2 regions of the Streptomyces sp. NPDC053750 genome follow, and region 1 is predicted to be linked to the other one. Evidence: riboswitches for the same ligand, from Rfam matches in the RefSeq annotation. Region 1 holds a riboswitch; the other holds the start of a gene.
The links. Region 1 has a riboswitch for glycine ahead of gcvT (glycine cleavage system aminomethyltransferase GcvT). Riboswitches for the same ligand answer to the same signal wherever they lie in the genome.
Positions count from the first base shown of each region.

Region 2: another riboswitch for glycine. It lies ahead of gcvP (aminomethyl-transferring glycine dehydrogenase); the one in region 1 lies ahead of gcvT (glycine cleavage system aminomethyltransferase GcvT).

Region 1 covers NZ_JBITXB010000020.1:40,069-44,510, forward strand. Annotated here, with positions in the region: gene glyA (serine hydroxymethyltransferase) at 1-490, opposite strand, end outside; gene gcvH (glycine cleavage system protein GcvH) at 505-882, opposite strand; gene gcvT (glycine cleavage system aminomethyltransferase GcvT) at 995-2,113, opposite strand; glycine riboswitch at 2,271-2,364, opposite strand; gene ACIGO6_RS35635 (AAA family ATPase) at 2,544-3,212, shown strand; gene ACIGO6_RS35640 (enhanced serine sensitivity protein SseB) at 3,288-4,055, shown strand; gene ACIGO6_RS35645 (enhanced serine sensitivity protein SseB C-terminal domain-containing protein) at 4,248-4,442, shown strand, end outside.
Region 2 covers NZ_JBITXB010000011.1:283,775-288,216, reverse strand. Annotated here, with positions in the region: gene ACIGO6_RS28825 (MerR family transcriptional regulator) at 1-389, shown strand, start outside; partial or broken gene ACIGO6_RS28820 (DNA polymerase IV) at 458-2,030, shown strand; gene ACIGO6_RS28815 (PRC-barrel domain-containing protein) at 1,946-2,323, opposite strand; glycine riboswitch at 2,473-2,568, shown strand; gene gcvP (aminomethyl-transferring glycine dehydrogenase) at 2,745-4,442, shown strand, end outside.

The DNA of each region.
Region 1 (4,442 bases):
CCTTGGCGAGGCGCTCCACCTCGGCCATGTCGACCTGGCCGTCGTCGCCGACGTGGTAGGCGACGACGTTGTAGAGCTTGCCGGAGAAGTTGATCTTCATGCCGTGGGTCAGGTGTCCGCCGTGGGCGAGGTTCAGACCCATGATCGTGTCGCCCGGCTTGAGCAGCGCGAACATCGCGGCCGCGTTGGCCTGGGCGCCCGAGTGCGGCTGCACGTTGGCGTGCTCGGCGCCGAAGAGCGCCTTGACCCGGTCGATGGCGATCTGCTCGACCACGTCGACGTGCTCGCAGCCGCCGTAGTAGCGGCGGCCGGGGTAGCCCTCGGCGTACTTGTTGGTGAGGACCGAGCCCTGGGCCTCCATGACCGCGACCGGCGCGAAGTTCTCGGAGGCGATCATCTCGAGGGTGGACTGCTGGCGGTCCAGCTCGGCGTCGACGGCGGCCGCGACGTCGGGGTCGAGCTCGTGCAGGGGGGTGTTCAGAAGCGACATGCGTCCGTGACTCCTCAGGCGCCGGCGAATTCGGTGTACTCGGCGGCGGAGAGCAGGTCGCCCGGCTCCTCGCTCACCCGCACCTTGAACAGCCAGCCGCCCTCGAAGGGCGCGGAGTTCACCAGCGACGGGTCGTTGACGACGTCCTCGTTGACCTCGGTGATCTCGCCGGAGACGGGGGAGTACAGGTCGGAGACCGACTTGGTCGACTCCAGTTCGCCGCAGGTCTCACCCGCGGACACCGAGTCGCCGACCTGGGGGAGCTGGACGAAGACGACGTCACCGAGCGCGTTGGCCGCGTGCTCCGTGATGCCGACCGTCGAGACGCCGTCCTCGGCGTCCGACAGCCACTCGTGCTCCTTGCTGTAGCGCAGCTGCTGGGGGTTGCTCATGGCCTGGATTCTCCTGTACGCGGGGGAGTGCTGATGACGGGGGGACTGCTGAAACCGCTGGTGAGCAGCGAGGGCGCACGCGGGACGGCACGGGCCCCGCAGCGCCCGGTGTCTACTTCTGACGCTTGTAGAACGGCAGCGCCACGACCTCGTACGGCTCGTGGGTGCCCCGGATGTCCACGCCGACCCCCGGCGTGCCCACGGCCGCGTGCGCCGGGTCGACGTACGCCATGGCGATCGGCTTGCCCAGCGTCGGGGACGGCGCGCCGGAGGTGACCTCGCCGACCACCTCGCCACCGGCGACGACCTGGTACCCGGCGCGCGGGACCCGGCGGCCCTCGGCGACCAGGCCGACCAGGACGCGGGGCGGGTTCTGCTCGGCCCGGGAAGCAGCCTCGGCCAGCGCCGCGCGCCCGACGAAGTCGCCCTCCTTCTCGAACTTCACCACCCGGCCGAGCCCGGCGTCGAAGGGCGTCAGCGCGGTCGTCAGCTCGTGCCCGTACAGCGGCATGCCCGCCTCCAGGCGGAGCGTGTCCCGGCAGGACAGACCGCACGGGACCAGCCCGGCGCCCTCGCCCGCCTTGGTCAGCGCCTGCCACAGCTCCACGGCGTGCTCCGGCTTCACGAACAGCTCGAAGCCGTCCTCGCCGGTGTAGCCGGTGCGCGCGATCAGCGCCGGGACGCCCGCGACCGTGCCGGGCAGGCCGGCGTAGTACTTCAGGCCGTCCAGGTCGGCGTCGGTGAGCGAGGCGAGGATGCCCGGGGACTCCGGACCCTGCACCGCCAGCAGCGCGTACGCGTCCCGGTCGTCGCGCACCTCGGCGTCGAAGCCGACGGCCCGCTCGGTCAGCGCGTCGAGCACGACCTGGGCGTTGGAGGCGTTGGCGACGACCATGTACTCGGCCTCGCCCAAGCGGTAGACGATCAGGTCGTCCAGGATGCCGCCGTCCTCCCGGCAGATCATGGTGTAGCGGGCCCGGCCCGGCTTCACGCTGCCGATGTTGCCGACCAGGGCGTAGTTCAGCAGGTCGGCGGCCTGCGGCCCGGTGACCGTGATCTCACCCATGTGCGAGAGGTCGAAGAGACCCGCCCGGGTGCGCACCGCGACGTGCTCGTCGCGCTCGGAGCCGTAGCGCAGGGGCATGTCCCAGCCGGCGAAGTCGGTCATCGTCGCGCCCAGCGCACGATGCGTGGCATCGAGCGCGGTATGGCGGAGTTCAGTACTGCTCATCGGTCGGTCGTCTCCCAGGGAACAGGACGGGCGAGGTCGATCCTCCCCATCTGTCATCGGAACCTGAGAGGTTCGCCATGACCACCGGAGTACGGCGATCAGGACTTGCACCTTGGGTGGGGCAGCCGTCGAGCGGCGGCCCGCTTTTCAGATGTGCCTCGCCCGCGCGGTAACGGGGCCTGAGAGATTCAAGGGAGGGACTTGCTCCTTCGGCGCCCCGGCGCGGCCGGGGACTCTCCCGCGCGGATTCAAACGGCCGGTATGCAGTTGGCGCCGCCATCATTGCACGACCGGCCGATCCGTGGCAGACCGTGATCTGTAACCGGCTTGTGGCAGTAAGCGAACGAAAACGCGAGACCTGCGCATTACCTTCTCTTTACACTCGACGGGGATGGGAACTCGTGAACCGCCCCAGGGGAGGACGATCACGGTGAACAGGACCACGGCGTACGCCACCACCTCGGGTCTCGCGCTGCCCAAGCAGCCCGCCGTCCCGGCACCCGGAGCGTGCGCCGAACTGCCCGCACCCGTCGTCCGCGACCTGCGGGCCCGGGGCGGCCGCAGCCCGCACGCCCTGCTCTTCGGCCCCCGCGACCTGGTGGTGATCACCGGCCTGCCCGGCAGCGGCAAGTCCACGCTGATGAAGCGGACCGTGCGCGGCCCCCGCATCGACTCCCAGGACGCCCGCGACCGCTGGGCCCGCCGCATGCCGCGCTTCCTGCCGTACGCGCTCTACCGCCCCCTCGTCCGCCTCGCCCACTACGCCGGGCTGCGCCGCGCCCTGCGCTCCGGCGAGGGCGTCGTCGTGCACGACTGCGGCACGCAGGCGTGGGTGCGCGGCTGGCTGGCCCGCGAGGCCCGCCGCCGCGACGGCACCCTGCACCTGCTGCTGCTCGACGTCGACCCCGGCGAGGCCCTGGCCGGCCAGCGCGAGCGCGGCCGCGGCGTCTCCCGGTACGCGTTCCTGCGGCACCGCGCCGCCAACACCCGCCTGCTGCGCTCCGTGACCGAGGGCACCCTGCCCGCCGGCTGCACCTCGGCCATCCTCCTCGACCGGCCGGCGGCCGACACGCTGCGCCGGATCGCCTTCACGGGGTGACGCACCGTAGGGCCACGGGTCCGAACGGGTTAGCCTTTTCAGTCACAGCAGAGGTACCAGGCAGGCGGTAGGCAGATGGACTTCCCGGCGCAGACGCACCCCCACCCGCACGGCGGATGGCCCGGCAACGAGCTGGAGGAGGTGCTGTCCGCATCCCTCGGCGTGCCGGGCGCCGGCGGCCGGATCGTGGAGGTGCTCGGCCGCAGCCACCTGTGGATACCGCTGCCGAACGGCGGCGGCCCGCACAGCGGCGCCCTCGACCTGCCCTCCCTGGAGATCGACGGCCAGGCCTACGTGCCGGTGTTCAGCTCCGAGGAACAACTCCGCCAGGTCACCGGCCCGCACATGGGGTACACCATCGCCCCCGCCGCGGAGTTCGCCCGCGGCCTGCCCCCGCAGGTCGGCCTCGCCGTGAACCCGGACGGAGTGGTCGGCATCCCGCTGCCGCCGCCGGCCGTCGCCGAGCTGTGCCGGGCCGGACGCACCCCGCTGGACGGGCCCGCGTCCGGCGGCCGGGTCCGCCTGTTCGAGCCGGACTGGCAGGACGAGCCGGTGGACTTCCTGGCCGCCGCCTCCGCCGAGTTCGCCGCCACCGGCGTGGTCCGCACCGCCCGCCGCTGCCTCGCCGCCGTCGAGACCGCCGACCCGGTCCTGTTCGTCGGCGTCGAACTCACCCACTGGGAGGGCGAGGCCCGCACCCTCCCCCTCGACGCCCTCGGCCGCGCCCTGGCCAAGGCCCCCCTGAAGACCCAGGTCAACCTGGTCCTCCTGGAGGCGGCCCAGGACCCGGTCTGCGACTGGATGCGAGCAAATGTCCGCCCGTTCTACGACCGCGACTTGTAAACCCCGGTCAGGGAAGCGCCCCTTCAGGGGCGCGGGGCTGTGACATGTGCGGCTCCGCCGCGTGGGCGCGACAAGCCACAGCGACGCCGCAGCCGCAACAAAGCAGCACCCCCCGAGCTCATAGGCGCCCCCCGTCCGGCGGAGCCTTAAGCTGGGTTCACAACCGGGGAACTTCTCGAAGGGGCGATACGCGTGAGCGCCAGCGGCACCACGACCGGGCAGGTCGAGCACATGCTGCGCCAGGTGACCCCCGGGCGCTACGACGCCTACGAGGCCCTCCTCCGCGCGCTCGCCACCCCCACCTCCGGCCAGGTCTGGATGCTGCTGTGGCACGGTCAGGCCGGCTCCCCGGACGCCCAGTACGGGAACATGGAGGTCGACGGCTAC
Region 2 (4,442 bases), on a different contig from region 1:
GGCCCGCGCACGGGTCCGGGACGCAGCGTCTGTACAGCTTCCGCGACGTGGTCGTGCTGAAGATCGTCAAGCGGTTCCTCGACACCGGGGTGTCGTTGCAGAACATCCGTACCGCGGTCCAGCACCTCAGGGAGCGCGGCTTCCGGGACCTGGAGCGGATGACGATGATGAGCGACGGCGCCACGGTCTACGAGTGCACCTCGCCCGACGAGGTGCACGCCCTGCTCCAGGGCGGTCAGGGCATTTTCGGGATCGCCGTCGGCGTGGTGTGGCGGGACGTCGAGAGCGCTCTGTCACAGCTGCACGGGGAGCGGATCGACACGGGGGAGACCCTGGTCGGGCACAATCCGGCGGACGAGCTGGCGCGCCGCCGCAACCGGGCTGTCTGAACACCGCCGCACGCGGGCGGGGCATGGGCAGCGGGGCATTGTCAGTGGTGTAGGGCAGCATCGGAGATGTGAGAACCGCGCCCACGATCCTGCATCTGGACATGGATGCCTTCTTCGCCTCGGTGGAGCAGGCGTCCAAGCCGAGCCTGCGCGGGAAGGCCGTGGTGGTGGGCGGCCTCGGACCGCGCGGGGTGGTCGCCACCGCCTCCTACGAGGCGCGGGTCTTCGGCGTTCATTCGGCGATGCCCATGGGGCAGGCCCGGCGGCTCGCACCTCACGCCGCCTACCTCGTCCCGCGTTTCGAGCTCTACCGGTCGATCAGCGAGCAGGTGATGCGGCTGCTGGGCGCGCTGTCGCCGCTGGTGGAGCCGCTCAGCCTGGACGAGGCATTCGTGGACCTGGAGGCCGGCGGCACGGCCTCGGACGCGGAGTCGGCGCGGCTGGCCGGGACGAAGCTGCGTGCCGACATCCGGGCCGTCACCGGTCTGACCGGGTCGGTGGGGCTGGCCGCCTCGAAGATGCTCGCCAAGATCGCCTCGGAGGACGCCAAGCCCGACGGACTCGTCCTGATCCCGCCGGGGACGGAGCGGGCCCTGCTGGAGCCGCTGTCCGTGCGGACCCTGCCCGGTGTGGGACCGGCGACGGGAGACCATCTGCGGCGGGCCGGCATCACCACGGTGGGCGAGCTCGCCGAGGCGGGCGAGGACGAGCTCGTGCGGCTCCTGGGCAAGGCGCACGGGCACGCGCTGTACGCCATGGCCCTCGCCCACGACGAGCGGCCCGTGGTGGCGGAGCGGGAGACCAAGTCGGTGTCGGTCGAGGACACCTACGACGTGGACATCCACGACCGGGTGCGGGTCGCCTCGGAGGTGCAGCGGTTGGCCGACCGGTGCGTGCGGCGGCTGCGTGGCTCAGGGCTGTCCGGGCGGACCATAGTGCTCAAGGTGCGGCGGTACGACTTCTCCACGCTGACGCGCTCCGAGACGCTGCGTGGGCCCACGGACGACCCGGCGGTGGTCCGGGAGGCCGCGGCCCGGCTGCTGGACTCGGTGGACACCACGGGCGGTGTACGGCTGCTCGGCGTCGGCGTCAGCGGGCTCGCCGACTACACGCAGGAGGACCTGTTCGCGCAGGCGGCCGGGGACCGGGCCGGTGAACTCGCCGAGGAGCCCGACGCCGAGTCCGTCGAGGAGCACCGCCAGGCACCCGCGGAGCGCCGGTGGCCGTCGGGGCACGACGTGCGGCACACGGAGTACGGGCACGGGTGGGTGCAGGGCAGCGGGCTGGGGCGGGTCACCGTGCGCTTCGAGACGCCGTACTCGGAGCGGGGACGGGTGCGGACCTTTCCGGTGGACGACCCGGACCTGACACCGGCGGACCCGCTGCCGCTGGTCCCGCCCGTCCCGCGAAGATGCGAGGACGCCGGCACCGGTCCCGTGACCGGGCAGGCGGGAGCGGCTGCCGACATGGAGGCGGGCGGGCCGACGAATCCGGTGCACCTGGCGCCCGGCTGAGCACCGCCCGGCGGACGCGGCGCAGGCGCAGGACGGAGGCCGTCAGCCCTCGTCGTTGCCCTTGCCCGCCAGCTTGCCGAAGTCGCGGTCGGGGAGCGGGGGAGGGGCGGCCACGTCGAGACCGTAGTGGTGGTAGAGCTGGAGTTCCTGTTCCGGTGAGAGGTGGCGGCCGACACCGAAGTCGGGGGCCTCCTTGATCAGAGAACGGTCGAAGGGCACCCGCAGGGCGCCGTCGACGAGCTCGCTGGGCTCCAGCGGCACGAAGGCGTCCCTGCTGAACAGGCCCGTGCGTATGGCCGCCCATTCGGGGACGCCGGTGGCGTCGTCGAGATAGACCTCGTCGACGGTGCCGATCCGGGTTTTGTTGCGGTCGTACGCCTTGCGGCCGATCAGGTTGCGCGGGTCGATGTCCGTACGCACGAGGCCCTCCATTGGGTCGCACGGGGGTCGCGCACCAGCCGACCCACCAGCCGCCAAATCATCCGTAGTACTACAAAAGAGCACAAACAGCCGGTCGGCCACTCGAAGGCTCGTGCGGCGGCCTCGCTGGTAGGCTGGCAAACGGCTGCTGACCCCGTGCGGGAGAGTCCTCCAGACACCATCGGAGGCGCCGAAGGAGCAAATCCTCCCCGGAATCTCTCAGGCCCACGTACCGCACGGACGAGGTCACTCTGGAAAGCAGGGCGGGTGTCGACGGCGTCCGCTCTCACCGACGGTGAAAGCCGGCAGCTCTCGGGCGGCCCGGTGAAGCTCTCAGGTTGAGATGACAGAGGGGGAGGCCGTCCGGGTACCCGCGCCGTGGTGCCCCTCGCAGGTCGCGTCAGACCAGGAGGCCTCCGCAATGACCGCCCACCGCACGCCGCTCTCCGAGCTCGAACAGGCAAGCCCCTTCGAGCAGCGCCACATCGGCCCCGACCACGAGGCCCGGGCCAAGATGCTCGCGCAGGTCGGCTACGGCTCGCTCGACGAGCTGACGGCCGCCGCGGTCCCCGATGTGATCAAGAACGCCGACGCGCTGGACCTGCCGGGCGCGCGTTCCGAGGCCGAGGTGCTGGCCGAGCTGCGCTCCCTCGCCGACCGCAACCAGGTCCTCGACTCCATGATCGGCCTCGGCTACTACGGCACCTTCACCCCGCCGGTCATCCTGCGCAACGTCATGGAGAACCCGGCCTGGTACACCGCGTACACGCCGTACCAGCCGGAGATCTCCCAGGGGCGTCTCGAGGCCCTGCTGAACTTCCAGACCATGGTCGCCGAGCTCACCGGCCTGCCCACCTCCGGCGCCTCGCTGCTCGACGAGGGCACCGCCGCCGCCGAGGCGATGGCCCTGTCCCGGCGCATGGGCAAGAACAAGAAGGGTCTGTTCCTGGTCGACGCGGACGCGCTGCCGCAGACCCTCGCCGTCATCCAGACCCGTGCCGAGCCGACCGGCGTCGAGGTCGTCGTCGCCGACCTGAGCGAGGGCATCCCGGCCGAGGTCGCCGAGCGGGACATCAACGGCGTCCTGATCCAGTACCCGGGCGCCTCCGGCGCCGTCCGCGACATCAAGCCGGTGATCGACCGGGCGCACGAGCTGGGCGCGCTCGTCACCGTCGCCGCCGACCTGCTCGCCCTCACCCTTCTCACCTCGCCCGGTGAGCTCGGCGCGGACATCGCCGTCGGTACGACGCAGCGCTTCGGTGTGCCGATGGGCTTCGGCGGGCCGCACGCCGGTTACATGGCCGTGCACGAGAAGTTCGCGCGCAGCCTGCCGGGCCGCCTGGTGGGCGTCTCCGTGGACGCCGACGGCAACAAGGCCTACCGCCTCGCGCTGCAGACCCGCGAGCAGCACATCCGCCGGGAGAAGGCCACCAGCAACATCTGCACCGCGCAGGTGCTGCTCGCCGTCATGGCCGGCATGTACGCCGTCTACCACGGTCCCGAGGGGCTGCGGGCCATCGCGCGGCGCACCCACCGGTACGCGTCGATCACCGCCGCGGGTCTCGCCGCCGGGGGCGTGGAGATCGTGCACGGCTCCTACTTCGACACCGTCACCGCGCGCGTGCCGGGCCGGGCCGCCGATGTCGTGGGCGCCGCCCGCGAGAACGGCATCAACCTGCGGCTCGTCGACGCCGACCACGTGTCGTTCGCCTGCGACGAGACCACCACGCGCGCCCAGGTCGGCGGCGTGTGGAACGCCTTCGGCGTCGAGGGCGACATCGAGGCGCTGGACGCGGTCACCGAGGAGACGCTGCCCGAGGCACTGCTGCGCACCGACGACTTCCTGGCCCACCCCGTCTTCCACCAGCACCGCTCCGAGACCGCGATGCTGCGCTACCTGCGCCGCCTCGCCGACCGGGACTACGCGCTGGACCGCGGCATGATCCCGCTGGGCTCCTGCACCATGAAGCTCAACGCGACCACCGAGATGGAGCCGGTCACCTGGTCCGAGTTCGGCCAGATGCACCCCTTCGCGCCCGCCGAGCAGGCGCAGGGCTACCTGACCCTCATCCGTGAACTGGAGGAGCGGCTCGCCGAGGTCACCGGGTACGACAAGGTC